3 regions of the Halomonas sp. 5021 genome follow, and region 3 is predicted to be linked to each of the others. Evidence: predicted binding sites of a transcription regulator. Region 3 holds the regulator's gene; each other region holds the start of a gene.

Region 1 (10,277 bases), on a different contig from region 3:
CTGCAGGAATTGACGCTAGCCGCTGCCGCGCGACTGCGTCAAAGCGGCTGTGTCGATAATACGTTTATTAGTGCCATTGCCTCTGTCGAACCCACCTGGCTGGGGAATGGCCTATGGCTGGCAAGCCACCCTCATGGTGTCGCCCAGCCTGCACTGGGTGTCGCAACCCCGGCAGATACATCACTGAGCCATCAGGAACATCCCGTGCATGCCTTGTTCTGCCTCGCGGCCAGCGGTGAGAGCCATCGTTCGCTGCTTGAGCAATTACTGCCACTCCTTGATCACAGCGAAAGCAAAAGCCTGGTCAATAAAACCAGCGCCCAGTGGCTGGCCGCCTTGGCGGGTGAAACTGCCAGCACACAAACTCAACGTGCCCGCGTGCTGAACCCTCACGGCCTGCACGCCCGCCCGGCCAAGCAACTGGTACAAATTGCCCGCGCCCAGGCGGTGCCGATCAACGTTCGACTGGAAGAAGGCAGTGCCACGCCGGTTTCCGCCGCCAGCTTGACCAAGGTGATTGGCATGGGCGCGAGACGGGGGCAATGGCTCGTGTTTTCTGCCGAGGGCGAGCAGGCAAGCCAGGCACTCGCGGCCGTCAGCGAGGCCGTCGAGTCTGGCCTGGGCGAGAAGGTTGCCCCATTTGATGGCGGCCGGGAAAGCCTCTCTCCCGCCACCGAAAGCACCAAACCCGCCGCCGAGCCGCTGGTTAACGATACGCCACATGCGGGCGTGGCCGCCTCCCCGGGGCTTGCCATTGCACCGGTATTTGTCATTCGCCCGGTAAGCTTTGAATACCCGCAACACGCCGACGACCCCGAACAAGAGGCTGCCCGTCTTCGCGAGGCGCTGAAGGAAGGTGCCACCCAGTTGGAAACACTGGTGCATGACGCGCCGGGCGGTGAAGTCGCCGACATTCTTTCCATGCACGAAGAAATGCTCGACGACCCGGAGCTGCACCAGGCCGCCATTGATGCTATCCGCGAAGGGGCGTCGGCAGAGGCCGGCTGGTGGGAAGCCATCGACACCGCCGCCCACGCCCAGGAAATGCTTGCCGACCGGCTACTGGCCGAACGCGCCGCCGACCTGCGCGACGTGGGCCGCCGAGTCCTTGGCGTGCTGTGTGACGTCAAGCTGCCCGAGCCGCCCGACCATCCGTATATTCTTGTGATGGACGATATTGGCCCGTCTGATGTCGCGCGACTGGATACCTCGCGAGTGCGTGGCCTGCTCACCGTTCGCGGCGGCGCTACAGCGCACAGCGCGATTCTGGCCCGCGCGTTAGGCATTCCGGCGGTTGTCGGTGCCGGTGACGCCGTCATGGCGCTACCTGACGGCGGCATGATGATTCTTGATGGCGAACGCGGACGGGTCACCCACAAGCCTTCGGAAGACCGCCTGCAGCGCGCCGAGCAGCAATTGCTTGACCAGCAGCAGCGCGAAGCCGACGCCTGGGAAACGCGCTTTGAAACGGCTCAAACCCGCGACGGACACCGGGTCGAAGTCGCCGCCAACCTGGGCAACACCGCTCATGCGGAAGACGCCGTTGAACGCGGCGCCGAGGGGGTTGGCCTGCTGCGCACTGAATTCCTGTTCATGGCCCACGCCAGCGCGCCGGACCTGTCCACCCAAATCGATGAATACCGCCAGGCGATTGACGCCCTTGGTGGCCGCCCGCTGGTAGCCCGCACCCTTGATGTCGGCGGCGACAAACCGCTGCCCTACTGGCCGGTGCCTCAAGAAGATAATCCCTTCCTTGGCCTGCGCGGCATTCGCCTGGCGCTGACCCAGCCGGAAGTGCTCGAAACCCAGTTTCGCGCGCTGTTGATGGCCGGCAAAGACAGCCCTTTGCGCATCATGCTGCCGATGGTCAAGGACATCGCCGAGTTCCGCGCCGCCAAGGCGATCTATGATCGGCTGCTGAGCGAAATTTCGCCATCACAACGTGCCACTGACGTGCAGCTCGGCGTGATGATCGAAGTGCCCTCCAGTGCCCTGCTGGCGCCGTCACTGGCCGCCGAGGTGGATTTCTTCTCGGTGGGCACCAACGATTTGACCCAGTACACCCTGGCCATCGACCGTGGCCATCCGGAGCTTTCCGCCCAGGCCGACGGGCTGCATCCCGCGGTACTGCGCTTGATCCAGATGACCGTTGACGCCGCCCATGCCCAGGGCAAATGGGTCGGTGTCTGCGGCGAACTGGCCTCCGACGCCATGGCGGTGCCGGTACTGGTCGGCCTGGGCGTCGATGAACTGTCGGTCAGCGCGCGCCAGATTCCGTTGGTCAAGGCGCGGCTGCGCGAATTTGATCTGGCGGATGCCAAGGCCAGTGCTCAACTGGCGCTGGCTCAGGCCACCAGCGATGACGTGCGCGACGCGCTGGAGGCTCGCTGATGGCTCGCGTGTTATGCATTACGCTCAACCCGGCATTGGACCTGGCGTTCAGCCTTGATCAGCTCATTCCAGGGGCGGTTAACCGCCCCCACAGCGCCCAGCTGGAGGCCGCGGGTAAAGGCGTCAATGTTGCCCGGGTACTGGCAGGGTTAGGCCATGACGTTACCGTGAGCGGTTTTCTGGGCGCTGACAACGACGCGCCTTTCGCGCTGGCCTTTCAGCACGCCGCCTTGCACGATGACTTTGTGCGCGTAGCAGGGGAAACACGCATCAATGCCAAGCTTGCTGAACAAAGCGGCCGGGTCACCGACATCAACGGGCCCGGCACGCCGATCACCTCAAAGGATCTGCAACGCTTAACGGCAAGGGTGGATGCACATTTATATAACGCCACACCGCCTCACGCCGTCGTGGTGGCGGGCAGTTTACCGCCGGGGCTCAGTCTCGATGACTTTCGTGCTTTTCTAAAGCACCTGAAGGCCAGCGGCGTTCCTCTCTGGGTGGATACCAGCGGCGCGGCACTTAACGCCGCCATTGAGGTAAAGCCCACCGCCGTCAAGCCCAACGAACTTGAGCTTGCACACTGGGCCGGTGCGCCGCTTGAAACCAGCCTTGCGCTGACCGAGGCGGTGCGTCGTCTGCATCAGGGCGGCGTGGAACAGGCGCTTGTTTCTGCCGGCGCCGATGGCGTGCTGTGGGTGAATGCCCAGGGCAGCTGGCAGGCAACGCCACCGTCCGTGACCGCCGTCAACACCGTGTGCGCCGGTGATACGCTCGTTGCGGGCATGCTCCACGGCCTGCTCAGCGGCCACGATCCCGAAACAACCCTTCGTTTCGCCACGGCATTATCTGCCGATGCGGTCCGCCATGTGGGCGTGGGTAACCCCCAGGCCGACGACTTCGACTCACTCCAACAACAGACCCGGGTACGGCGTCTTGACGACACCATCACCGAGGGAGCCACGCTATGAATATTATTCTGATTACCGCCTGCCCAAGCGGCATGGCGACCACCTTCCTCGCCGCCAAGCGGCTGGAGCAGGCTGCAAAACGCCAGGGCTGGCACGTTCATGTGGAAATGCACGGTGAGCTGGCGCCGCTTCAGGCGGCCACCGCCGAGCAGATTGCCAATGCCGACCTGATCGTCGTCGCGGCAGATCATGTGCCCGCGCCCGAGCGCTTTGAAGGTAAGCGGCTTTATCAAGCGCCGATTGCCGACGCGCTCCCTGACCCGAGTGGCTTTCTGACCACGGCGAAACGCGATGCGCCGCTTTATCAGGCACCCACCGATGCACCCGCAGCCCGTTCTGCGGCGCCAAGCGCCACTGAAGGACAGAATATTGTCGCCGTGACGGCCTGCCCGACGGGCGTTGCGCACACCTTCATGGCGGCCGAGGCACTCGCAGAAGCCGGCAAAGCCATGGGCCACGCTATCCGCGTGGAAACCCAAGGCTCGGTAGGCGCACAAGATCAGCTGACGGATAAAGAGATCGCTGATGCTGATGTGGTCGTGCTGGCCTGCGACATCGACGTTGACCCTGCCCGCTTTGCGGGCAAGCGCATTTACCGCACTTCCACCGGCAGTGCCTTGAAAAAACCGCGCCCCACATTGGAAGCTGCCCTCGCTCACGCCAGCATTGAAGACGGCAACCAGCCCAGTGCCAGCAGTGAAGGCAAAAGCGTCAAAGAGAAAGGGGTTTACAAGCACCTGCTGACCGGTGTGTCGTTCATGCTGCCGATGGTGGTCGCGGGTGGCTTGCTGATCGCACTGTCGTTTGTGTTCGGTATCAACGCCGCCGAGGAAGAAGGCTCACTGGCCGCCGCGCTGATGAAAATCGGCGGCGGCACCGCCTTCGCGCTGATGATTCCGGTACTCGCCGGTTATATTGCCTACTCGATTGCCGACCGCCCCGGTATCGCGCCGGGCATGATTGGCGGCATGCTGGCAGCCGATATAGGCTCCGGCTTTATCGGCGGTATTCTGGCCGGTTTCTTGGCCGGTTACGTCGCCCTGGCGGTTACCCGCTACGTTAAACTGCCTTCGAGCATCGAATCGCTGAAGCCGATCCTGATTATTCCACTCATCGCCAGCCTGGTGACTGGCCTGGTAATGATCTATATCGTCGGCGAGCCGGTGGCGGGCATTCTTACCGCGCTGACCAGCTTCCTTGAAAACATGGGCTCCACCAACGCCGTGCTGCTGGGCATTCTGCTGGGCGCCATGATGTGTTTCGACCTGGGTGGCCCGGTCAACAAAGCCGCATATACCTTTGGCGTCGGACTTCTGGCCTCGGAAACCTATGGTCCCATGGCGGCGATCATGGCCGCTGGCATGGTACCTGCCATCGGCATGGGCATTGCCAGTCTGGTGGCACGCAATAAATTTTCCGCGCCCGAGCGCGAGGCAGGCAAGGCATCGTTTGTACTCGGCATGTGCTTTATCAGCGAAGGGGCGATTCCGTTTGCCGCCAAAGATCCGCTGCGGGTAATCCCTGCTTGCATGCTGGGCGGTGCCGTTACCGGCGCACTTTCCATGCTGGTAGGCGCTAAACTGATGGCCCCCCACGGCGGCATTTTTGTCCTGCTGATCCCCAATGCCATTACCCCCGTGCTGCTCTACCTGAGCGCGATTGTGGTCGGCTCGCTGATTACCGGTCTGAGCTATGCCATGATCAAACGGGGCGCTACTCAAGTGGCCATTGCCAGCTAAACAATGCCAGGCGGGCCAAGGCCCGCCTTTTTATTGGGCTCGCTATTGGTTTTATTACCGTACAACATGCTTTTGTTCACGATGGTTTGCCACAGCACGCGTTTTATGTAGTATTTTTACACACATAACATCAAGGCAACTCGCCGACCTACAACAACGGACACCGCTATGTTTCAGCTGACCCGCAGTGTGACGTGGCAGGCGCTCGAACGCCTGCGCGACAAAACCGCTAACGATCGCATTCGTGACTATTTCACCAATGACCCGCAGCGCTTTGAAAAAATGAGCCTGCGGGTGGGCGGTCTTTTCCTTGACTACTCGAAGCACCACGTATCCGACGAGGTCAAGGCCAAACTGATCGAACTGGCCGACCACTCCGCCCTCGTCCAGCGCCGAGCCCAGATGTTTTCGGGCGATATCATCAACGTCACCGAAGACCGTCCGGTTCTCCACACCGCGCTTCGCCACCTCGGCGATGATCCGGTATTTGTCGACGGCAAGGACGTGATGCCCGAAATCACCCGTACCCGCGAGCAGATCAAGCAGTTTTCCGAGGCGGTGCGCAGCGGCGAGTGGAAAGGCTATAGCGGCAAGCGCATCAAGGACGTGGTCAACATTGGCATTGGCGGGTCGGACCTGGGCCCCAACATGGCCGTCCGTGCGCTATTGAAGTACCGCCACCCAGAGTTGCACTTCCACTTTGTTTCCAACGTAGACGGCACCCATATTCAGAAGGTGCTGTCGCGTCTCGACCCAGCCACCACGCTGTTCATCGTCTCGACCAAGACCTTCTCTACCCAGGAAACCCTGCTCAACGCCAAGACCGCGCGGCGCTGGTTCCTGGAGAATGCTGGCGAAGACGCCGATGTGGGCGCGCACTTTATCGCTGCCTCCACCAACCGCAAGGCAGCGATGGAATTCGGCATTCGTGAAGAGAATGTGTTCGAGTTCTGGGCCTGGGTCGGCGGGCGTTACTCCATGTGGTCATCAATTGGCCTGCCGATTGCGCTCTCGATTGGCTTTGAGGGCTTCATCGAGCTGCTGGAAGGCGCTCACGAGATGGATAACCACTTCATTGAAGCGCCCTTCTCCGAGAACATGCCCGTGCTGATGGCGCTGATCGGTATCTGGTACATCAATTTCATTGGTGCGGAAACCCAAGCCATCGTGCCTTACGACCAGGCCCTGCACCAGCTGCCGTCGTTTCTCCAGCAGTTGGATATGGAGTCCAACGGCAAGTCAGTGGACATCTTCGGCCATCCGGTGAATTACAAGACCGGCCCGATTGTCTGGGGCCAGACCGGCTCCAACGGTCAGCACGCTTTCTTCCAGTTGCTGCACCAGGGCACGCGCTACGTGCCCATCGACTTTATCGCCTCACTCAAGCCCGAGCCGGGTGTCGAAGACCACCACTTCGCGCTGCTGACCAACATGCTCGCCCAGGCCAACGCCTTTATGGAAGGCAGCCAGGGAGACAGCAAGGAGCTCAGCCAGCACGATCCCTACAGCTGCCCCGGCAACCGCCCATCAAGCACCCTGCTGCTGGACGAGCTGACTCCGAAAAACCTGGGTGCCCTGATCGCGCTCTACGAGCATAAGGTGTTCGTGCAAGGCGTTATCTGGAACATCAACTCTTTCGACCAGTGGGGCGTGCAGCTGGGCAAGCGCATCGCCGGTGAAATCAGCGAACGCATCGACACCAACGCCGCCGACTTCGATGCCTCGACCCAGGGACTGCTGGAGCTATTGCGCGGCCATTTTCCCGGCAATGGGGGAAGTGAAGACAGCGCCGAAAAAGCCAACGACGCTAAAAAAACCACACGGAAAAAACGCTAAGCGCTAGCGAGTCACGTACTGGATAACGCGAAACGCCTTGGCTTTAGAGAGCCAAGGCGTTTTGCATTTACCGTCCATACAACCATTTTTCGATATCCCGACTTACCCCACCGCCTGACCTAGCCTGTTTCCCTGGTTGGCTGGGAATAGGGTGAAGCAACCAAACATGGCTCTTTACTCATTCTTGCACACTGGACAAAACATCATATACTGTATATATAGCCATATATAAACGGGGTGGCAAATGACGGCTTTTCATTACGCTGATGGCAGCTCCTCGGTGCGCAAAGGACGTGGAGCGACGTACGACCCGCATAACCGCTTTGCACCCACCCAAAGCGTTGCGGAAGACGATGGCTGGTGGCGGGAGGAAACATCCACAAGTATCGTAACCGAGGTGCGCGAGGAAGTGAGCAAAAGCGCGCTGTCGTGGAACACCTCGCCGGATTTGCCGTTTGATCGCTCGCTGAATCCATACCGTGGCTGCGAGCATGGCTGCGTTTACTGCTATGCCCGCCCTTCCCATGCGTATTGGGATTTATCGCCAGGGCTGGATTTTGAAACCAGGCTGATTGCCCGCAGCGGTTTAGTGGAGCGGTTAACCGACGAGCTGTGCCACCCTAATTACGTATGCCGTCCGATTAACCTTTCCGGCAATACCGACTGCTACCAGCCACTGGAGGCGAAACACCAAACCACCCGTCGCTTGCTTGAGTTGTTATTGGAATGTCGCCATCCGGTCACCATTGTGACTAAAAGCAGCCTGATACTGAGAGACTTGGAGTTGCTTTCGGAAATGGCCGAACACCGTTTGGTGCGGGTTTTTGTCAGCCTTACCAGTCTGGATGCCAACCTGAAACGCACCCTGGAGCCGCGCACGGCGTCGCCTCAAGCCCGTCTGAAAATCATCCGCGAGCTGAATACGGCGGGGATTCCTGTGGGCACGCTGGTTTCGCCGATTATCCCTGGGCTGACCGACCATGAAATTGAGCGGATTCTTGAAGCCGCCAGCCGAGCGGGGGCGCGCACCGCTACCTGGATGCTATTGCGCCTGCCCCATGAAGTGGCGCCGTTGTTCGAGGCGTGGCTGGAAGCCCACTACCCCGAGCGGGCTGCCAAAGTGATGAGCTTGATTCGACAGTGCCGTGGTGGGAAGGATTATGACGCCCGCTTTGGCAAGCGTTTCCGCGGTGAAGGGGTGTTTGCCGAAATGATCAGCCAGCGGTTTAATCGTGCCAGCCGCCAGTGGAAGTTGCAGTCCCGCACCGAGCAGGGATTGAATACCCGCGATTTTCGCCCGCCGCGCGCGCAAGGGGATTTATTCTATTAGACTGGGCAGCGTTACTGTCGAACCCCATAAAGGATGCGCCATGCCCGCGCCATTAAGCAAAACCAAATCGAGCTTTTACCGTCGCCTGTACGTGGCGTACCTGATTGACCAAGGCGCTGCCAGCGTCCCGGCCTTGATTGAGGCGACCGGCATGCCAAGGCGCACCGCGCAAGATACCATTACTTCGCTTGCTGAGTTGGATATCGACTGTGTGTTCGAAAAGGATAAGGGAGAGCGGCATAACATCGGCCGCTATCAGATACGTGATTGGGGGGCGATTGACCCACGCTGGGTGGCAAGTCACGCCCAATACCTGCAAGAGGCACTGGGCTACGGTGACGCCTAAGCAGTATTAAGCGACGCTAACCTCATAACCGGTAAACTTACGCAGATTGATCACGCCGGTATCCAGCATCAAGTACTGGCCTTTAATCCCCTGCAAGATACCGCTGACCTCCGGCTGTTTGTCAAAGTTGTGCGACATAATCTTGCGTGGGAAGGTCTCCACCGGATAGTGAAAGGCATGGTATTGGCCATCCAGTTCGCGAATGGCATCCGCCCCATACTCGCTTCTAAGTTGCCCAAGGCCGCTGGCGGTTGCGGCCATCAGGCGATCGCGTTCGGCTTTCAGATCAAGCTCCGCCACATCGCCTTTGAGCATGGCCCGCCAGTTGGTGCGATCACCGACATGTTCCTTGAACAGCATCTCCACAAAGCCTGATTGCTGGCGGGTATCGACTTCCAGAATCGGCAAGGCCTGTATCGCCCCCTGGTCCAGCCAACGGGTGGGCATTTGCGTTTTACGGGTAATTCCCACTTTCAAACCCGACGAGTTGGCCAGGTAAACGATATGCGGCTGAAAGCAATGCTGCTCTCCCCATTCAGGGTCGCGACAGGTGCCTTGAAAATAATGGCACGTTTCCGGCTTCATGATGCAGGTATCACATTGGGCCAGACGCTTGAAGCAGGGGTAGCAGTAACCCTGGGCAAAGCTTTTCTTGGTTGCACGACCGCAGTGGGTGCAGGCGATAGCACCACTCCAACGCAGCTGTAAAGGCAACCCCAACCGCTCGTTCAAGTCAATGCGGTGTTCACCCGCGCGCAGCTGGTAGCTGACAGGTTGAGCCTGGGTCGGGCCCGGTTCCACCGCCATTTTACGCAAGCACCCCTGTACCCCATCAGTCACGCGACGCATCCTTGGCAAGACCGGCCATTTCCGGTGAAACGCCCTGCCCGGTGGCGCCAGCACCACAGGTGCGCTGTTCCAGATACCCGACACGGTTCGCTTCGGGCACGTTGTTTTCCGCTTCATAGCGCATCACGGCTTCCAGACACAACTCGGTCTGCTCAGCCGTGAGGTAGCGTCCATCCGGCCACTTGCGCAGCGATACGGCCTGCTTGAGGCTCTCGTAAATCGCCGGGGTCATCTGGTTGATCATTTTGTCGAAGGTCATGTCGCTCATGCCAAACTCCTCAGTTAAGACCGTAAACGCCGCGCGCTATAATACCAGCCCGTTATCAGGCCGACGATCAATCCGCCAAGATGGGCCTCATTGGCAACATTGCCAAAGCCTACCAGCCCGGCCATGTCGGTCATGGTAAACACCATCCAGCCCAGCATGAACACGACGAGCATCTGCGGCACAAAAAAACCGCTTCCCGGAACCCGTCTAGACATCAGCCATACGTGCCCCAGCAAGGCATAAACGACGCCCGACATACCGCCGAATAACACTGTACCCGTCGCGTACTGGGCCAGATTCGCCAACACCCCTGCGACGACCAGCAGCAGGAGCAGCGTCCTTCCGCCCTGTAACGCTTCAACCTGCCGACCGAAATACCATACCCACATCAGGTTGAAGATCAGGTGCATCCAGCCAAAATGCAGAAACGCTGGCGACAGTAGGCGCCATACCTGGCCGCTGGCCAGCGTCTCCGTCAGCGACCCGTAGGTTAGCTCACCACCCACGATGCCAATCGGCACAATGGTGAGGGCCACAATCAACAGAT
Region 2 (10,277 bases), on a different contig from region 3:
TGGGTGGGTGAATGATCAGCCCGATATCCTGCAGCAAGGGGTTAAGGTCTGCGCCATCGGCGGGGATGTCAGGCAGATGCCGCTCGAAGGGATTGGAGGTCAACAGGATAAACAACAGAAAACCGGCGCTGATCAGCCCCAGGACACCGAGCACACGGGCAAGCATGTCGCGGGGCAGGCGCCGCGACCACCAGCCGGCAACGCATCCCCAGCCCGCCAGCATCAGGCTCCACAGCAGCACCGAGCCTTCATGGTTGCCCCATACGGCGCTGAGCTTGTAATACCAGGGCAACAGTGAATTGGAGTTATTGGCGACATTCACCACGCTGAAGTCGTCCATCGCGTAACTGGCCGTCAAGCAAACGTAGGCCAGCAGCACAAACAGGAACTGGCCGGTGGCCATGGGCTGCCCGTAGGCCATCCACAAGGGACGCCGCGTTGCGGCCCCGGCCAATGGCAGTATTGACTGCACAACCGCCATCAGTAGGGCAACGATCAAGGCGAAATGACCTATTTCGGGCAATATTCGGGTCAGCATGGGGACTCCGGCTGAACACGACGAACGATGGCGAGGTAGCGGGGCATCACGTATCGTCCTCGCGCGGCTGCCTCACCTCGGCGGCCCTGGCCTGAAAATCGGCGGGCGAGTAACCGGCCTCTTCCAGGGCCTGTGCGACCTCGGGCGGCATATAGTTCTCATCGTGCCGGGCTAAGACGTCATCGGCACGAAAACGGCCATCCTCCTGCAGCTCCCCCACCACGACCACGCCCTGCCCCTCACGAAACAGGTCGGGCAGGATACCCTGGTAATCAACGTGCAGATCACCCACGTAATCGGTAACGGTAAATTCGACATTCAAACTATCGGCATCGCGGGATACCGAGCCGACTTTCACCATGCCCCCCGCACGGATGGAACGCGACACGGGGGCCTCGCCCTGGGCAATCTGTACGGGGCTAAAAAACAGATTGATGTTGGCCCGCAGCGCATACAGGGTCAGGCCCACGGCCACTGCTGCCAGGCTGACCAGCGTGACAATCACATAAAGCTTGCGCTTACGCTTTGGGGTCATCGTCATGCCCTCTTTGCTGCGGGGGTGAGGCTTGGCGGCGCGCTACCCGCTTGAGATGTTTGAGCAATTGTCGACGTTCCAGCCGGGCATGGAGCGTAAGGCCCAGCATAAACAAGGCCGTGATACCCCAGGCAGACCACACGTAGACACCGTGCTCACCCATGGATACCCATTCAGCCAACGAGGCCACCATCAGTTAACCTCCTCAAGCAACGCTCTCACCCATCGGGTATTGGCTTCGCGACGGAGTATTTCGCTGCGCGTACGGGTAAGCGTAAGGGCGATAAAGAAGCCGTAAAAGCCCACCACCATCATCAGCAGCGGCAGCCACATTTCCACCGGCATTGCGGGGCGGGAGGTCAGGGTAAATGAGGCGGGCTGGTGCAAGGTGTACCACCAGTCCACCGAGTATTTGATGATGGGAATATTGATCACGCCAACCATTGCCAGCACCGATGCCGCCCGCGCACCGCTATCCCGACGACTAAAGGCACCGCGCAGTGCTATCACCCCTATATATAAAAACAGAAGAATGAGCATGGACGTCAATCGGGCGTCCCATATCCACCATGTTCCCCAGGTTGGCACGCCCCACACCGCGCCGGAAAACAGCGCGACAAAGGTCATGGCCGCCCCCAACGGGGCCATGGCAGTCGCCGCCATATCGGCAATCTTGATTTTCCAGACCATGAAAACAAGCCCGGAAACGGCCATGGCGACAAACACCGACTGGGCCAAAAAAGCGGCGGGCACATGGACATAAATGATGCGGAAGCTGTTGCCCTGCTGGTAGTCGGCGGGGGCAAAGACGAGCCCCCATACGCTGCCGACCAGCAGCAACGCGGCGGCCACGCCCCAGCACCAGGGCTGCAGCGCTGCACTCCGGTAATAAAACCACTTTGGCGACCCCAGCTTATGTATCAAGCCCCACATACAGTGCTCATCCCTACCCGTTAATACTGATACGCAGCGACGCGGCGATGGCCCAGGGAGCAAATATCAGCGCTGCCGCCAGCAAGGCGCCAAGCATCGCCAGGTGAGGCAATGCGGTATCGCCCTGGATTGCCGCCTGAACCGCCCCGGTGCCAAAAATCAGCACCGGAATATACAGCGGCAGTACCAGTAGCGAGAGTAGCACGCCACCCCGGGGCAAACCGACGGTTAATGCCGCGCCAATGCCGCCGATGAGGCTCAAGCTGGCGCTGCCCAGCGCTAACGATGCCATCAGCACGCCGACACTCTGGAAAGGCAGTGCCAGCATGATACCCAGCAGCGGCGCCATGAGCGCCAGCGGCAAACCGGTAACTAGCCAATGGGCAGCCACTTTGGCGACACTCAGCGCCGCAAGCGGCTGAGGGGAAAGCATCATCTGCTCCAGGCTGCCGTCATCGAAATCACTGCGAAAAAGTCCATCCAGCGACAACAGTGTGGCGAGCAGCGCCGTGACCCATAAAAGCCCCGGCGCCATGACAGCCAGCAGCTCTGCCTCGGGTGAAATACCGATGGGAAATAAGCTAACCGTCAAGGCATAGAAGACCAACGGGTTCAGCACGTCACCGCGCCGACGGCGAACGCGATTGAGATCACGCACCAGGGTAGCGCCAAAGGCGACGCCCAGGCGCCTGGATGTCGGCTCGGCCAGGACCGCAACGCGCTCTGTGGTTTCTGAAGGCGGCAACTCTGGCTCCTTAGCCCAACGCAACATGACGCAGTGGATGGTCAATCTCGAGTACGTGATGGGTCGTCATCACCACGGCCCCACCAGCCCTGGCATGGGCGACCAGCTGCGCCTCCAGCGCCTCGACGCCCGCCTGATCGATGGCCGTAAAGGGCTCATCCAGTATCCATAGCACACGCGGAGTGAGATTCAGCCTTGCCAGCGCCACGCGGCGTTGCTGGCCTGCTGATAAATGCCCCACCGGAACATCTTCAAAGCCTTCAAGCCCCATGGTCGCAAGGGCGGCTTCGCGCTGTACCTCGTCGCTACATTCATCGTGCAACGCCTGGTACCAGGCCAGGTTTTCCAGCGGCGTCAGGCCCGCGCTCACGCCCGGCGAATGCCCCAGATAAAGCATGTTGGCGGCAAAATGTTCACGCCCCTGACCAAGCGGCTTGCCCTGCCAGTGGAGCGACCCGCAATAGTCATTGAATTGCCCCGCCAGCACTTTTAACAGCGTGGTCTTGCCACTGCCATTGGGGCCGGCTACATGCCATATATCGCCGCGATTGACGTCAATATCCAGCCCCTCAAAGAGCCAGCGGCCATCGCGCTCACAACCCAATTGACGGCCTTGCAAACTCAGCGACACATGCCACCCCACGCAATCAAATACTGTCTTGAACTCTACACTCAAAGCCATTTCCCCGCTAGTCGCGCCGGTCTTCGACGCTCGCATAGGTCGGTTTGCCAAACCACTGGATAATTATTTCTGGCACTGTATGCAAAAACAGGTTTATACTGGACAAACACTGTATGAAAGAACATGTAAAAAACCTAACAACCGTATCGTGTCTACCGATAGATCTTGCCTAGGGACCGGGCGCTGATTTGGAGAAAGCCGATGAACATGTCGATGAACGCCGCAATACCGACGACTCGCCCGACGCCACCCCCCTATTCAATCCCGTCGGCAGCAGCGCGAATGACTCGCCGTAACACCTATACACTGAAGGTACGCGGCAACCGGATGGCCGATTGCAACCTGTTCGATGGCGACGTCATCGTGATTCGGCGCTATCAGGACGACAGTCAGGGCGAGACGGTTATCGCCGAAATCAATCAGCAAAGCCTCGCCCTCAAGCAGCTATCCATCAGCCGGGCGGGCGTACGCCTGTGGCTGGATGATGCCCGGCACCCCGAAGTGTTTTTGCATAATCGCGATATTCAGGTACTTGGCATGTTCATGGGAATTGAGCATCATCCCGTGACACACTAAATTGCCGGGATAATCATGCGCTATCGCGTCCCCCAACTGCCGCCAGGCACTTGGCATATTGACGAGATCGAGGTTGAGAAGAGCCGTTTCATTGCCTGGATAGCCCATACCCCTGAGCTTGACGCCGTGGAAGCATTGGCAAAGGCCGCCAAACAGGCACACCCCAGTGCGAGCCACCACTGCCTGGCCTACATTGCCGGCGCCCCGGGCGAGCAACAGCAGATTGGCTTTTCCGATGACGGCGAGCCCGGCGGCACCGCCGGTCGGCCCATGTTTCACTCGCTGCAAGGTAGTCAGCTGGGCGAAATCGGCTGCGTGGTCATCCGCTACTTTGGCGGTACCAAATTGGGTACCGGCGGGCTGGCCCGGTCGTATGCCCAAGCGGTAAACAAGACACTCGACACCCTTGGTACCCGGGAAATCATCCAACGCATTCACTACCGGGTGCGCTTTTCCTTCGCCGACGAATCCGTTGCCCGCGGGTGGTGCGACGAACAGGCCATTCCCGTGGTCAACGCCGAGTATGACGGAAAGGGAGTGGCGCTCACCATCGGCTGGCCGAGTGATTGCGAGCTTGACTTAACACCATTGGAAAGCCGCCTGAAGCAGTCCATTACCGCGCAGGTCATCAACGACTAAGCAAAAAAACGGCCGCCCCTCAAGGGGGCGGCCGTTTTGCTATGGGCGAGGCCCTTTAGCCTAACCCAAGTACTTGATCATCACCCCGGCGGCTACCGCCGAGCCGATCACCCCGGCCACGTTGGGCCCCATGGCGTGCATCAGCAGGAAGTTATGCGGGTTGGACTCGAGTCCCACCTTGTTGGCCACACGTGCGGCCATGGGCACCGCCGAAACGCCTGCCGCGCCAATCAATGGGTTGATCGGCATTTTGCTCACCAGGTTCATCAATTTGGCCATCAGCACGCCTGCCGTGGTGCCAATCCCGAAGGCGACGATCCCCAGCGCCATGATGCCCAGCGTTTCGACCGCCAGGAAGCTGTCGGCCATGAGCTTGGAGCCCACTGCCAGCCCGAGCATGATCGTCACGATGTTGATCAGGGAGTTTTGCGCCGTGTCGCTTAACCGCTCGACCACGCCGCATTCGCGCATCAGGTTGCCAAAGCAGAACATCCCCAGCAGCGGCGACGCATCGGGCAGAAACAACGCCACCAGGATCAACAGCAGCAGCGGAAACACAATCTTCTCGAGCTTCGACACCGGGCGCAGCTGCGTCATGGTGATCTCGCGCTCTTTCTGGGAGGTCAGAAGGCGCATGATCGGCGGCTGGATCAACGGTACCAGCGCCATGTAGGCATACGCGGCCACGGCAATCGCACCCAGCAGTTCAGGCGCCAGCATGCTCGAGACGTAGATCGAAGTCGGACCATCTGCACCGCCGATAATGCCGATGGCAGCCGCCTGGTTGAGCGAGAAATCCATCCAGCCCATCGACGACAGCAGTACGGCCCCGAAGAGGGTGGCAAAGATCCCGAACTGCGCGGCGGCGCCGAGAAACAGCGTTCTCGGATTGGCCAGCAGCGGCCCAAAGTCGGTCATGGCGCCAACGCCCATGAAGATAATCAGCGGTGCAATGCCTGAGGTAATCGCCACGGTGTAAAACATGTACAGCAAACCATCGCCATAGCCTGCGCCATTGGCCACGGCTTTTGCGGTGGCAAGCTGTTCGGCTGCGCCATTGGCCATCATCTGTTGAAGGCTCGTGCGCCAGCTCTCGATACTCGCCTGGGTGTCGAGGCTGCCCCCCAACGCCGAAGCAAGCTGCTCCAGCACGGCGGGGCGCCCCACATCAATCGCTTGTTCAAGAGCGGACAGCGCCAAACCGGCTTCCGGGATATTGGCGAGAATGCCACCAAAACCAATCGGCACCAGCAGCAGTGGCTCAAATTTCTTGTAGATAGCGAGATAGAGCAGTAACAGGCCCACCATCACCATCACGGCTTGGCCCAGCTCCAGGTTATAAAGCCCGGAGCCTTGCCATAGGGTCAGTAATTTATCCATGCGAGGTCCTTAAAGTTCGATCAGCGTATCGCCAACGACAACGCTGTCGCCTTCACTGACGCTAACAGCCGAAACGGTCCCGGCACTGCTGGCGCGCACTTCGGTTTCCATTTTCATCGCTTCGAGAATAATCACCACGTCACCTTCTTCGACGGTGTCGCCCTGGCGAACATTGACCTTGAAGATGTTGCCAGCGAGCGGGGCGGTGATTGCCTCGCCGCTGGGGGCCGGTGCTTCTTCCTTGGCAGCGGTGGCAGATGCACTTGTCTGCTCTTGCACGTTGCTGATGTCACCACCCTCGGCGACTTCCACAACGAACGCCTTGCCGTTGAGCTTGACGGTATAGGTTTCCGGGCCGTTACTGGCGGCAGGTGCTTTGCTTTCCCCTTTGGCAGGCCCGCTGACCGTTTCCGCCTCGGCTGCCTGGGGCTCGGGCTCAAAGGCGTCGGGATTATCCCGGTTCTTGAGGAACTTGAGGCCAATCTGCGGAAACAGCGCGTAGGTCAGCACGTCGTCGACTTGCTGCTCGCCGTCGGCCAGGCGAATGCCGTCGGCCTTGGCATTGTCCTTCAGTTCGCTGGCCAGCTTGTCCATTTCCGGCGAGAGATTATCCGCCGGGCGGCAGGTAATCGGCTCGCTGCCTTCCAGCACGCGCTGTTGCAGCTCGCTGTTGAAGGGCGCAGGTGCGGCGCCGTATTCGCCTTTGAGCAACGCCTGGACTTCCTTGGAAATCGACTTGTAGCGCTCCTCCATCATGACATTCATCACTGCCTGGGTGCCGACAATCTGCGAAGTCGGCGTGACCAGCGGAATAAAGCCCAGGTCTTCGCGTACGCGGGGGATTTCGGTGAGAACATCGTCGAGCTTATCGCCCGCGCCCTGCTCCTTGAGCTGGCCTTCCATATTGGTCAGCATGCCGCCGGGTACCTGGGCGATCAGAATCCGCGAGTCGATGCCACGCAGGGAGCCTTCAAAGGCGGCGTACTTCTTGCGCACGCCACGGAAATAGCTGGCAATATCTTCCAGCAGCTCAAGGTCGAGCCCGGTATCGCGGTCGGTATCCTTGAGCATCGCCACCACCGATTCAGTGGGGCTGTGGCCGTAAGTCATCGACATCGACGAAATGGCGGTATCAACGTTATCGATGCCCGCCTCGACCGCCTTGAGAATGGTCGAGGTGGAAAGCCCCGTGGTGGCGTGGCAGTGCAGGTGTACGGGAATCGACAGTTCTTTCTTGAGACGCGAGACCAGTTCAAACGCGGTGTAAGGCGTGAGTAGACCCGCCATATCCTTGATAGCCAACGAATCCGCACCCATGGCCGCGATGGTCTTGGCGAGGTCGACCCAGCTATCCAGGGTATGTACCGGACTAACCGTATAAGAAATAGTCCCCTGCGCATGACCGCCCACCTGGCGAACCGCCTTGATGGCGCGCTCCAGATTGCGCGGGTCGTTCATGGCATCAAAGACACGAAATACATCGACACCGTTGGTTTTGGCGCGCTCGACGAATTTATCGACCACATCGTCGGCGTAATGGCGATAGCCCAGCAGGTTCTGGCCGCGCAGCAACATCGCTTGCGGTGTGTTCGGCATCGCCTCTTTGAGTGCCCGAATGCGCTCCCAGGGATCTTCACCCAGATAACGGATGCAGGCGTCGAAGGTCGCGCCCCCCCAGGTTTCCAGCGACCAGTAGCCGACCTTATCCAGCTTTTCGGCAATCGGCAGCATATCGGCTAGACGTAAGCGGGTAGCAAACAGCGACTGATGGGCGTCGCGCAGCACGACATCGGTAATGCCTAGTGGTCTTTTTGTTTCGTTCATGGCTTGGCTCGTAGTCAAGGAATGTTTATTTGTAGTAAAAATAACAAAAAATTATGCGGTTTGCGCGGAGCACCCCAACAAAAGATGAAAGTTAACGACGTCTTTTCGAGCGATAACGGTGCACTGCAGCACTAATCACGGCAAGCGTCTCATCGCCCTGCCCTTTTGCTGGGGAGGCAGGCTTGGCGCTACCACCAGGCGCAACCGGCGCGGGGGCAGGCTGAAAACGCCGGATAATGCCTGACATCAAGGTCAGCAAAAAAACTAAAATCGCAAGAAAAACAAACACAAACCCCATGCCTAACGCCATAAGCCCCAGGCCTTCGTGTAATAATTCCGGGTCCTGCATAAGGCTTCTCCTATCTGGTAGCCAATAAGACCATCAACGCGACCGCTCATTGACGCTTGGCGCAATGCTGGGAATACACTAACCTGCCACACCCCCTGAAGAATGCAATGGCGCGATGGTGTAAGTCATGGTTGTTAATTTACTACATAAAGGCGAAATCGGACTAGCCCCCATGGAGGGTGTGATCGATGCTGTCACGCGCGAGCTGCTGACGGTCAGGCCCGGGTTTGACTGGACGGTGACGGAATTTGTGCGTGTCGTCGATGCCCGCTTACCCCCTCGGGTGTTTTACAAACACTGCCCTGAACTCGCCCGCGATCAGGTTGCCACACCCAGCGGCATTCCTGTTCACCTGCAACTCCTCGGCGCCGACCCGGTGGCTCTCGCCGCCAATGCCCGCCAGGCTTTGGCACTCGGGGCGCGCAGCATTGATCTTAATTTCGGCTGCCCGGCCAAGCTCGTCAACCGTCACGACGGCGGCGCATCGCTGCTGCGCCAGCCCGAGCGCGTTTACCAAGCCGTGAAAGCGGTTGCTAACGCCCTCGACGGCGAAATTCCCGTGACGGCAAAAATCCGCCTGGGGTTTTCTGACCGCCGCCTGGCCGTTGCCTGCGCCCAGGCCACTGAAGCCGGCGGCGCCGCACGGCTCGTCGTTCACGGGCGTACCCGTGACGAAGGCTACCGGCCACCCGCTCACTGGGAATGGATCGCCAGGATCCGACACCGCGTTTCACTGCCCGTGGTGGCCAATGGGGATATCTGGTCCCTGGAAGATTACTGGAAAGCGCGCACGCTCTCAGGATGCCGTGATGTCATGCTGGGACGCAGCGCCCTGGCCGATCCCTGGCTGGCGCCCAGGATACGACACTGGCAGAGCACCGGCGAGCGCCTGGCCGACACCACCTGGTCAATGCGCGCCAACGTTCTCAAGCAATACGCTCATCGTCAGCGTCAACAGTTGCCGAAGAAAGTGGTGGTATCGCTCGTTAAGCAGTGGCTTGCACAGATGCGCCAAGGCAACGCGGAAGCCAACCTTCACTTTCAGCGCGTCAAGCGGATTACCGATCTGGACACCCTGCTTGATAGCCTTGTGCTGCCAACCCGGATGGCCGAACCGGCATAAAAAAAGCGCCCTACCGTGAAGTGGGGCGCTAAACGAGCACGAGACTCAAGCGCGTGGCACTTGAGCCTGTCTAGAAAGCAGAAAACCCGCCCTTGAAAAGGACGGGTTTGGAATCTGGCGCGCCCGGGAGGATTCGAACCTCCGACCCTCTGATTCGTAGTCAGATACTCTATCCAGCTGAGCTACGGGCGCTTACCTTGGTGTGCGGCTGGCGGAGAGAGAGGGATTCGAACCCTCGATAGGGCTATAAACCCTATACTCCCTTAGCAGGGGAGCGCCTTCAGCCACTCGGCCACCTCTCCTTAACGGCACGGCGCGAATATTACCGATTTGGCAGGAAGTTGTCCAGCCCTGCTCGGATTTTTTTCGCGCCGGCCTTACCTTACGCGTAAAACGCGGCACTATCGCACCATCAAACAGCGCTTATTCGGCTTCACTTTCACCGCTTCGTTCGCGCTGAATACGCTGGTATATCTCTTCACGATGAACCGCCACGTCTTTAGGCGCATTGACGCCGATACGAACCTGGTTACCCTTCACACCTAGTACGGTGACGGTGATTTCATCCCCGATCATCAGGGTTTCGCCGACACGGCGGGTTAGGATGAGCATGGCTGATCTCCTTCTCAGACGTTATATACAACGGGATGTGTCCGCCGGCAGCGGTACCATGCCATTATGCGGCATGGTACCCCCTGCCACCAAAGGCACCGGCTCCATGACACCTTAACCTCCCGTTGAAAGAAAGCTCACCACCACACGGCAGCAAGTACCCTTCAGCGTAGAAGGTATAAGGCGTTAATGTTATTCAGATTCGATATCTGACTTATCCAGGCCGAATGCCTTGTGCAAGGCATTCACGGCCAGCTCCATATGTTTCTCGTCAATCACTACCGAAATTTTAATCTCGGAGGTCGACACCATACGGATATTAACGTTTTCGTCAGCCAGCA
Region 3 (10,277 bases):
CATCCGCTTGTTCAGCATAAGTTGGGACTGATGCGCGAAATGGATTTAAGTACCAAGAGCTTTCGCGAGTTGGCGGGGGAAGTGGCCAAGCTGTTGACGTATGAAGCAACAAAGGGACTTGAACTCGAAGATCATACGATTGAAGGATGGAATGGGGAGCCGATCGGGACACGTCGCCTGAAAGGCAAGAAAGTAACGGTGGTGCCGATTCTGCGTGCCGGGCTTGGCATGCTCGAGGGCGTTACTGACTTGATCCCCAGCGCACGCGTCAGCGTTGTCGGGTTGTACCGTGATGAAGAGACGCTGCAGCCGGTCCCTTACTTTGCCAAATTCGCCAACGATATCGAAGAGCGTATGGCCATCGTCATTGACCCGATGCTGGCCACCGGCGGCTCAATGGTCGCGACATTGGACATGCTGCGTGAACGTGGCTGCGAGCATATGAAGGTGATCGTATTGGTGGCAGCACCCGAAGGGATCAAGCGAGTCCAGGAAGCCTATCCGGATATCGAGATTTATACGGCGTCGGTGGATGATCGGTTGGACGATAACGGCTATATCGTTCCTGGTCTGGGCGATGCGGGTGACAAGATTTTCGGCACCCGATAAGCATTGATGATTCAGCAGCCCCTGGCGTTATACGTTAGGGGCATTTTTTTGCCCATCATTACCCCAAAGACCTGTGAGGAGTTTGCATAATGAATGATACGCCTAGCCAGCCTGAATCCTGGCCTCGGGTGTTGCTAACCGGCGCACAAATGCTGTTTGTGGCGTTTGGTGCTTTGGTCCTGGTGCCGCTATTGACCGGGCTTGATCCAAGCGTTGCGTTATTTACCGCTGGGATAGGCACGCTGCTGTTTCATACCGTAACCCGCCTGACGGTCCCCGTCTTTCTGGCCTCATCATTTGCTTTTATTGCGCCGATCCAGGGGTCGATCGCCAACTTTGGCGTGTCGGCCACGCTGGGCGGACTGATGGTGGCCGGTTTGGTGTACGTCGCGATTTCCATGGCGGTACGCGTCAAAGGCACCGGCTGGCTTCATCGCCTGTTGCCACCGGTGGTGGTGGGGCCGGTTATCATGGTAATCGGGCTGGCCCTGGCCCCGGTGGCGGTAGAGATGGCGACCGGTGAAACCAGCGATAACATCGGTTATGGCGCGGCGCTGTTCCTGTCCATGGCGAGCTTGCTGGTGACCCTGATCCTGGCTGTATTTGGTCGCGGGCTGTTGCGCTTGATTCCGATCATGGGCGGTATTGTCGTGGGTTATTGCCTGGCGTTGCTGATGGGGCTGGTCGACTTCACGCCTGTCCAGGACGCTGGCTGTCCATTCCGGCGTTTACCGCGCCGAGTTTTCACTGGGCGGCGATTCTGTTTATGATTCCTGTCGCCATCGCGCCGGCGGTGGAGCATATTGGTGACATGGTGGCCATCGGATCGGTGACCCGGCGCAATTACCTTGAAAAGCCGGGGCTGCACCGAACCTTGCTGGGGGATGGCCTGGCGACGACAGCGGCCGCTTTATTCGGCGGCCCGCCTAATACCACCTATTCAGAGGTGACCGGGGCCGTCACTCTGACCCGGGCTTTCAACCCGCGCTATATGGTGGTGGCCGCAGTGCTGGCCATATCGCTGGCGTTTATTGCCAAGCTGGGTGCGCTGCTGCAAACCATCCCAGGCCCTGTCATGGGGGGAATCATGACCCTGCTGTTTGGCTCTATTGCGGTGGTGGGTATGAATACGCTGGTCAGGGCAGGACATTCATTGACCGCGCCGCGTAACCTGGTCGTTGTGTCATTGATTCTTGTCTTTGGCATTGGTGGCATGCAGGTTGGCGGTGGTCAGTTTACGCTGCAAGGCGTTAGCCTGGCGGCGTTGGTTGGGATTGTGTTGAACTGGTTGCTGCCTGACGAGCCACAAGATGAACCTGATCATGCCCACTAACCTTTCTTCATTGGGAGCCGAGCGTTTATGCCGTTAGATTCATCGCTACCCTTTCCCGTGCTGGGAATTGCTGCCTGGAGTGGGACTGGGAAGACGACGCTGCTTGAGCAGTTGTTACCGCGGCTGCGGGCAGAGGGTATCCAGGTAGCGGTGATCAAGCACGCTCATCATCGGTTTGATATCGATCAGCCGGGAAAAGATAGCTATAAGCTACGTAGTGCAGGCGCTACGCCCATGCTGATTGCCTCGAGCCAACGCCTGGCACTGATGCAGGAAACGCCAGACGGCGAAGAGCCGGATTTAAATCAGTTGTTGGCAATGGTGGCCGTGCATCAACCTGACCTGGTGCTGGTAGAAGGCTTTAAAGCTTGGCCACTGCCCAAGCTGGTGCTTTATCGTGAGGGGATAGGTGATGCGCAAATCCTGCAGGGTCAGGGTGTCGAAGCCGTCGCCCTTCAGGGGGCTTCTCCCATCTCTCTGTCGGCCACGACGACGCAACTGGCACTCGATGATAGCGACGGGATTGCACGCTGGATAATCGATTGGATGGCGGGCCAACGGCTCAATGATGTTTCACGCACTGATAGGTGACCCCATGCAGTTAACGCATCTCAATAGCCGCGGCGAAGCCCGCATGGTGGATGTTGCAGACAAACAGGAAACGCGCCGGGAAGCGGTGGCTTCCGGTCGTATTGTGATGCAACCCGCTACCTTGAAACAGCTCAGCGAGGGTGCTTTACCCAAGGGTGATGTGTTGGCCACCGCCCGTATTGCGGGAATCCAGGCAGCAAAGCGCACCCATGAATTGATCCCGCTGTGCCACTCGCTGGCACTTTCCAAAGTGGCCATAGAGTTTGATGTCGACCCCGATGAAAGCTGTGTTCATGTGACCGCGAACTGCCGGTTGAATGGCCGCACAGGTGTCGAGATGGAAGCGTTGACGGCCGTCTCCGTGGCCTGTTTAACGCTTTACGATATGTGCAAGGCGGTCGACAAAACCATGCGCATCGACGCGGTGCAACTGGATAGCAAAAGCGGTGGTCAGCGGGGAGATTATCAGCGCGAAGAAGCGCCTGAAACGGCGACACCGATTGTAACGGGTCAGGGAACAGCCGGCGAAGTGAGCCTGGGCGGTCGCTGTCATTCGCCCTGCGTGCTGGTCAAGTTTCTTGCCGAACTACGCGAGCAGTTGGGTGAAAATGAGCGTGTAGTGACTTTCGATCAACTCGAAAGCCGCGATATAGCGGGCCTCAAAGTAGCGCTGGCGACTCAGGATGAACGTTTTCAGCTGTTGCAGGACCAGCGCACGCTATGTGCCATCAATCAGGTCATGGCCAATGATGATGCGCGAATTACCGACGATGACGAGGTTGCTTTCTTTCCGCCGGTCACCGGGGGCTGAAAATGGACATTACCATCCGCGTTCAAGAGGCGCCTTTTGACATGGCGTATGGCTATGAAGCCAGCATTGGGGGCCGCACGGATATTGGCGGCGTCGTCAGCTTTACCGGCCTGGTGCGTGATTTTAACGAAACACCCGATGTCACGGGATTGACCCTGGAGCATTATCCAGGCATGACCGAGTCAACCTTACAGCGTATTGCGGAAGAGGCGGGAGAACGCTGGGCACTAAGCGCCGTTACGATTATTCACCGTGTCGGCCACATGCGCCCCGGCGATGCGATCGTCAGAGTGCTGGTAGCGAGTGCCCATCGTCGCGAAGCCTTCGAAGCCTGCGATTTCATCATGGACTGGCTAAAGACTCAGGCACCGTTCTGGAAGAAAGAACATGGTCGCCACGGGGACTACTGGGTCAAGGAACGCCACTCGGATATCGAGGATGCTGCCCGCTGGTAGTCTCCGGGGAGCCAGCTTTGGGGTCGGCTAATCGTCCGCCACTGTCGCTGGCAGCTCGCTGGCCATAATCTGCAGGTGGACTTCAGGTAAATGCTGCAGCCGTTCTGCCAGCCAGGCAATCAAGCGGGGCTGAAGGCCCAGGCGCAGATCCGCCAACGTGTCGGCGTGGAGTTCGGCAAGCTGATCATCCAGCCATTCGCTGAAACTGTCTTCGTCGAATGAATTGGCACTTGTATTGTCCAGCATCAGGCGCCCGACGCGCGCCCACCCGGTTTGAGTGGCGGTCACCGGTAACGCAAGATAGAGGCTGCCGCGTCGTGGGAGGGTGCTGTTTTCGCTCTCCAGTCCAGGGTGGGGTACTACGCTGTTCTGGCTGACGATGCATGGCGGTTGCGGGTAGTGCTGCTCGTGATGCAGTCCATGCTGATCGAAGCGGATCAAGTCGCCATTGACCGGCGCCAAGGGGGCTTGAATACCCAGGGACGCGGCCAGCTGCTGGTGGGCCTGTTGATGAAGGCTTTCACCATGAACCGGCAACAGGTGGCTTGGCGTCAGCCATTGATAAAAGCGGGTGATTTCGTCCTGTGCCGGATGTCCGGTCGCGTGAAGCTGCGGATGACTGAACTCATCGAATAGCTCGACGCCCAACTGCTGAAGGCGCTTTTTCAACTGCCCGATGGGCCTCTCGTTACCCGGAATGGCCTTGGCGGAAAAAATCACGTTGTCACCAGGCTGTAAATCCACGTGAGGATGACGCCCCTGGGCAAGTCGCTGCAGGGCGGCGCGTGGCTCACCTTGGCTGCCGGTGGCAATGACCACGACTTCATCGGGCGGCAAATAACCCAGGTCATGGGCGGGCACGATGGCAGGAAAATCGTCCAGATAGCCGAGGCCGCGTGCGACACCCACCATGCGCTCCATCGAGCGCCCCATCAGGCTGACGCGCCGCCCGCACTGGTAGGCGGCACGGCCAATCGCCAACACCCGGGCGAGATTACTGGCAAAGCAGGAGACAATGATCCGGCCTTCGCAGTTGGCGAGCGTCTCGACCAGCGCTTTGGCGACATCGCCTTCGCTGCCTGAGTGGCCGGGTAGAGGGGCATTCGTGGAATCCCCCACTACCAAATCAACCGGCGCTAAGGCCTTGAATTGCGTCTGATCGATCGGCGCGCCGATAATTGGATCAGGGTCGAGCTTCCAATCGCCACTGTGCAATACACGATAGCGGCCTGCCATGACCATCAGCGAGCAGCTCTCGGGTATCGAGTGTGGAACCGCCAGGAAGCGCAGGGTGAAAGGCCCGCTTTCCAATGCCTCACCTGGCTCGACCACATGAATGGCGGCGCTTGAGAGCTGATGTTCGGCAAACTTCAGGCGCAACAAGCCTGCCGCCAGCGGCGTTGCATAAATGGGGCATTGCCAGTGGGGCCAGAGCCAGGCGACCGCCCCAATGTGGTCTTCATGGCCGTGGGTGATGTAGAGCGCTTGCGGGGCAATGCCCAGGGCTTTGGGGGTTTCCAGGTTGGGCACCTGCAGTGGCGCATTGGGTAGATCCTGGCGAATCATCATGCCGCAATCCACGACGATCCAGTGATCTTCGTACCCATACAGCGTCAGGTTCATGCCAATTTCCCCGCAGCCGCCTAACGGCAAGAGGCGTAAGGGAGGGCGACGACGGGGACGAATATGAACGCGCGGTGGATGCATCAGATTAATAAAGCCTAGAAAGTAATTGGTTAACTATACGGGATGGGGCGGGCGGCTAACAATCACTGCCATTAAGGGCGGTGATTGCGAGCGCTTCATTCGGTACACTAGACGTTTGTTTAATGCCAGCGGACGGCCCGATCATCGTCGCCCGGCAAACCGTGAAGAGTAATGACTATGTCGCATTTTTATCGTTTGGTGGTGTCCTGCCCGGACCAGGTGGGGATCGTCGCGAAGGTATCGAGTTTTATCGCGGACCAGGGAGGGTCGATTACCGAGGCCAGCCAGCATTCCGATCTGGAAACCGGGCGTTTTTTCATGCGCTACGAAATATTGGCGGATTCGCTGGGTATGTCGGCAGAGGCATTACGTTCAGCCTTCGAGCCGGTGGCGGAGCGGTTTGACATGGACTGGGCGCTGGTCGATACCCGGAAACGGCAGCGGGTTGTCCTGATGGTTTCGCGAGAATCCCATTGCCTTGTCGATTTGCTTTACCGCTGGCAGGTGGGTGAGCTGGACTGCGATATCGTGGGTGTGATTTCCAACCATGACGACATGCGTTCGTTAACGGAATGGTACGGAATACCGTATCACCATGTGCCGGTGGATCCGGCAGACAAGACTGCGGCCTTTGAGCAGGTGCAGGCGCATATTGATGATGCCCGGGCCGACAGTATCGTGCTGGCTCGCTACATGCAGATATTACCGCCAGCGTTGTGTGAACGATATGCGGGGCAGGTCATTAATATCCACCACAGTTTTCTGCCGTCTTTTGCTGGCGCCAAACCCTATCACCAAGCCTACCAGCGTGGCGTCAAGTTGATAGGGGCTACCTGCCATTACGTGACTCAGGAGTTGGATGCAGGGCCCATCATCGAGCAGGACATTCACCGGGTCAGCCACTGTCATACGCCGACCGATCTGGTACGTTTTGGCCGCGATGTTGAAAAAGCCGTCCTCGCGCGCGGTCTTCGCTGGCATCTGGAAGACCGCGTGCTGGTGCATGGCAACAAGACCATCGTGTTCAGCTAGCCGAGCGCCTGGCCATTGCCACCGCGAATAACGCCGACCCCAACCCCTTCGATATCAAGTGGTTGGGTGCGTAGGTCGATATGGATAGGGTCGAAGTCGGGGTTTTCAGCGATCAGGGTGACGTGATTCCCGTCGCGTTTGAAACGCTTGACGGTGACTTCGTCTTCCAGCCGGGCGACGACAATCTGGCCATCCCGAACGCGCTGGGTGCGGTGGACGGCGAGAAGGTCGCCTTCGAGGATGCCGACGTTCTGCATCGACAGCCCGCGAACGCGCAACAGATAATCTGCTCTGGGCGTGAAGTAGTCGGCGGGCAGCGGGCAGTAGCGATCAATATGCTCAGCGGCCAGGATAGGGCTACCCGCCGCGACTTCGCCAATGATAGGCAGGCCGTTGGCAGGGTCTGCACCTGAGGCTGGCAGCACGTCTGGCGTTTCCTGGTGTTCCTGGTTGGGCAGGCGTATGCCGCGCGACGTATTGCGAATGATGCGAATGACGCCTTTACGCTCAAGTGCGCGTAAGTGTTCTTCTGCCGCATTGGGTGAACGGAACCCCAGTGCCTTGGCTATTTCAGCCCGGGTGGGCGGATAGCCGAGCTCAGCCATGGTCTTGACAATAAAGTCGAACACGTTTTGTTGACGAACAGTTAATGGCCGCGACATACCAGCCTCCAGATTGAATAAGTGAGCAAGACTGCGTTCCTGTTTACCTATCAGTATGTAGTCAACAGTCAGTATGTAGTTAACAGTATGTGGTTAAGTATACAGCATGTTCTCCTGTCCAGTATATAATGGGGGTAAGGCAGCTAACAAATTGATGTATATGAAGATGCAAAGCGGCGTTGGATAAGGGTTGGGTGTTCAGGTATACGTTGAGAGGTAACAAACGATAACGTAGTATCCTGGTTTGTTTAAAACATCCGTTTTTTATGGCCCGCTTTTTGGCCCGTCTTATGGAGAGCAGCATGGCTCAATCGGATACGGTGACCCGCATTCTGGATACTGCTGAAGTGCTTTTTGCAGAGCGCGGCTTTGCCGAAACCTCTTTACGCAACATCACCAGCAAGGCTCGGGTCAATCTTGCTGCGGTGAACTATCACTTCGGATCCAAGAAGGCGCTCATCCAGGCGGTGTTTGCTCGCTACCTGGATCCGTTTTCCCAACGTTTTCATGGCGCTCTGGACGAACTCGAAGCGCGCTACGAGGGTCGTGACATCCCCCTTGAAGTGCTCCTCGAAACCATGGCCACAACCGTGCTGACGGTGCCTGCCGAACGCAATAGTCTCAAAGTCTTCATGCGTTTGCTGGGGCTTGCGTACAGCCAGGCTCAGGGGCATTTACGACGCTACATCCAGCAGCAATACGGTGATGTGTTCAGCCGTTTCACCGAACTGGTTCGCCGTGCGACACCGGATCTGCCCGACGCTGAGCGCTTCTGGCGGCTACACTTTATGCTGGGTACCGTCATCTTTACGCTTTCGGGACTGGATGCGCTGCGCGATATTGCCGAAAAGGATTACCACCAGCATGTCTCGGTCCGCGACCTGGTTCGCCGACTGCGGCCGGTAGTGGTGGCGGCGATGAACGCGCCATTACCTGATGAGAAGGACATTGAGCACCATGCAGACACCGTCGCTCATTGAAATGCCGCCCCGCGAGGGGCTATGGCTGGAAATCGCCGCCCAGTCGCAGAGCTTGCGCGTCTGGCAAGGCGATATGTGTCGCCATGAGTGTGAAATTTCTACCGGGCGCCAGGGCATGGGTAATCGGCAGGGCAGTGGTCAAACGCCGCTTGGCTGGCACTATATTCGTGCCGCCATTGGTACTGATGCCCCGGAAAACGCGGTCTTTAAAGGCCGCCGCTGGACGGGCGAAGTATTTGACGCCGAGCTGGCGGCGGCGTTTCCCGAGCGAGACTGGATTCTGACGCGCATTCTATGGCTGTGTGGCCTGGAACCGGGGATAAACCGCGGTGGTCAGGTCGACTCCCAGCGACGCTATATTTATCTGCACGGTACGCCGCCGAATGAGCCCATGGGTCAACCAGCCTCTCATGGATGCGTGCGGCTGCGTAATGCAGATCTTCTTTGGCTTTTCGAGCATGCTGGACCTGGAACGCCTGTCTGGTTACACGACAGCCGCTGATCGTTGGACTCCTCGCTAATCATCGTCTAGAGTTAGCGCCTTTTTTGGACACCCCGCTATGACACATCCTTTGGGCTCGGTCATGTTGGACCTTGAAGGGACAACGTTGACCACCGCAGAAAGGCAGTTGTTGAAATCGCCCTCGGTGGGTGGCGTCATCTTGTTTTCGCGCAATGTGGAAGATGCCCACCAGGTCAGAGACCTGTGCAGCGAGGTGCGTAAGCTACGCCCCAACGTGTTGCTGGCAGTGGATCAGGAAGGCGGTCGCGTTCAGCGTATCAAGCAAGGACTGACGCGCCTGCCACCAATGGCTCGGCTGGGTGAGTATTACCAGAAGAATCGTGCGGCGGCTCTGGGGCTTACCCAGGACACCGGTTGGCTCCTGGGCATGGAAATGGCCGCCTGCGGGTTGGATATCAGCTTTGCTCCGGTACTGGATATCGATAGCGGTCTCTCCAGCGTCATCGGCGACCGCAGTTTTGGCTCGGAGGCCACGCAAGTCAGTGAACTGGGTGGCGCGCTGGTAGCCGGGCTGCATGAAGCCGGTATGGCAGCGATCGGCAAGCATTTTCCCGGTCATGGCGGCGTAGCGGCAGACTCGCATCTCGCCTTGCCCGTCGATGACCGGCCTTTTGAGACGCTCAAGCAACACGATCTGGTGCCTTTCAGCACCCTGGCCAAGAAGCTTGATGGTGTCATGCCAGCCCACATTGTGTACTCGGCATTTGACAAGCGACCCGCCGGCTTTTCGCCCAGTTGGCTGGGGATGCTGCGTCAGTCGCTGGGGTTTAAAGGCTGTATCTTTTCCGACGATTTGAGCATGGCCGGCGCCCATAAGGTAGGAGGGCCGCGCGAACGCGCAGCGGCTGCTCTCGCTGCCGGCTGCGACATGTTGCTGGTATGCAATGACCGCGAGGCGGCGCTTGAGGTCGTTGCCGCCGTTCCAACTTCAGCGTCTGTCAGGCCCGGCAAGCTTCGCTACAAACGCGCACGTCCCGATTTGGACGCGCTATCCGCGCTTAGCCGCTGGCGGCGCACGCATGCCCAGTTAGAGGCCATGGCCGCTGATTCACGCAGCAGTTAACGATTGTTTTTACCAAGTAGACTGGAACTTCAATGGCAAAGCTAGACAAAGAAGCGCTCGCATCCCTCGACACCATGCGCGAGCTCATGGACAACGCGGACTGCTTGATTTCCCAGCAGCAGGTGGAGCAGGCGCTGGACCGTATGGCCGAGCAGATCAGTGCGGATCTGGGCGATAAACTACCGGTCTTCTATTGCGTCATGAATGGCGGCTTGATCACCACGGGCCATCTGTTGACCCGGTTGGGCTTTCCGCTTGAGGTCGACTACCTGCATGCCACACGCTACCGCAACGAGACCCGCGGTGGAGAGCTTTTCTGGCGGGTATCGCCGGAGATTCCCATGGCCGGTCGGCATGTCGTTATCGTCGACGACATTCTGGATGAAGGCACGACGCTATCTGCGATTCTGAACTATTGCCAGGAAGCGCAAGCCGCCAGCATTACCACGGCGGTGCTGGTCGATAAACGGCACGATCGCAAGGCAGTACCCGGATTGAAAGCCGACTACTG

Evidence for each region. Region 3 encodes LexA, which represses DNA repair genes until DNA is damaged. Its sites were predicted from a motif close to TACTGTNTANNTANACAGTA; they were not measured.
Region 1: R3F64_RS17295 (PA0069 family radical SAM protein) is a predicted target of LexA. The motif match lies at 7,146-7,165, and genes of this name have one in related genera.
Region 2: R3F64_RS17975 (LexA family protein) is a predicted target of LexA. The motif match lies at 3,507-3,526, and genes of this name have one in related genera.

The regions. Positions count from the first base shown of each region.
Region 1 is NZ_JAXOVU010000015.1:41,082-51,358, forward strand. It holds gene ptsP (phosphoenolpyruvate--protein phosphotransferase) at 1-2,391, shown strand, start outside; gene pfkB (1-phosphofructokinase) at 2,391-3,362, shown strand; gene R3F64_RS17285 (PTS fructose-like transporter subunit IIB) at 3,359-5,101, shown strand; gene pgi (glucose-6-phosphate isomerase) at 5,270-6,937, shown strand; gene R3F64_RS17295 (PA0069 family radical SAM protein) at 7,182-8,267, shown strand; gene R3F64_RS17300 (winged helix-turn-helix domain-containing protein) at 8,308-8,613, shown strand; gene R3F64_RS17305 (DUF2797 domain-containing protein) at 8,620-9,420, opposite strand; gene R3F64_RS17310 (YeaC family protein) at 9,446-9,730, opposite strand; gene R3F64_RS17315 (rhomboid family intramembrane serine protease) at 9,745-10,277, opposite strand, start outside.
Region 2 is NZ_JAXOVU010000017.1:29,712-39,988, forward strand. It holds gene R3F64_RS17945 (heme lyase CcmF/NrfE family subunit) at 1-538, opposite strand, end outside; gene ccmE (cytochrome c maturation protein CcmE) at 585-1,073, opposite strand; gene ccmD (heme exporter protein CcmD) at 1,057-1,266, opposite strand; gene R3F64_RS17960 (heme ABC transporter permease) at 1,266-2,006, opposite strand; gene ccmB (heme exporter protein CcmB) at 2,020-2,751, opposite strand; gene ccmA (cytochrome c biogenesis heme-transporting ATPase CcmA) at 2,762-3,382, opposite strand; gene R3F64_RS17975 (LexA family protein) at 3,716-4,009, shown strand; gene R3F64_RS17980 (IMPACT family protein) at 4,025-4,648, shown strand; gene R3F64_RS17985 (sodium ion-translocating decarboxylase subunit beta) at 4,709-6,028, opposite strand; gene oadA (sodium-extruding oxaloacetate decarboxylase subunit alpha) at 6,038-7,852, opposite strand; gene R3F64_RS17995 (OadG family protein) at 7,944-8,201, opposite strand; gene R3F64_RS18000 (tRNA dihydrouridine synthase) at 8,374-9,324, shown strand; tRNA gene R3F64_RS18005 (tRNA-Arg) at 9,440-9,516, opposite strand; tRNA gene R3F64_RS18010 (tRNA-Ser) at 9,534-9,626, opposite strand; gene csrA (carbon storage regulator CsrA) at 9,748-9,936, opposite strand; gene R3F64_RS18020 (aspartate kinase) at 10,129-10,277, opposite strand, start outside.
Region 3 is NZ_JAXOVU010000006.1:183,025-193,301, forward strand. It holds gene upp (uracil phosphoribosyltransferase) at 1-609, shown strand, start outside; partial or broken gene R3F64_RS11945 (uracil-xanthine permease family protein) at 699-1,942, shown strand; gene mobB (molybdopterin-guanine dinucleotide biosynthesis protein B) at 1,970-2,533, shown strand; gene moaC (cyclic pyranopterin monophosphate synthase MoaC) at 2,538-3,344, shown strand; gene moaE (molybdopterin synthase catalytic subunit MoaE) at 3,347-3,799, shown strand; gene R3F64_RS11965 (ribonuclease J) at 3,827-5,422, opposite strand; gene purU (formyltetrahydrofolate deformylase) at 5,684-6,538, shown strand; gene lexA (transcriptional repressor LexA) at 6,535-7,200, opposite strand; gene R3F64_RS11980 (TetR/AcrR family transcriptional regulator) at 7,503-8,180, shown strand; gene R3F64_RS11985 (L,D-transpeptidase) at 8,158-8,682, shown strand; gene nagZ (beta-N-acetylhexosaminidase) at 8,741-9,766, shown strand; gene R3F64_RS11995 (hypoxanthine-guanine phosphoribosyltransferase) at 9,799-10,277, shown strand, end outside.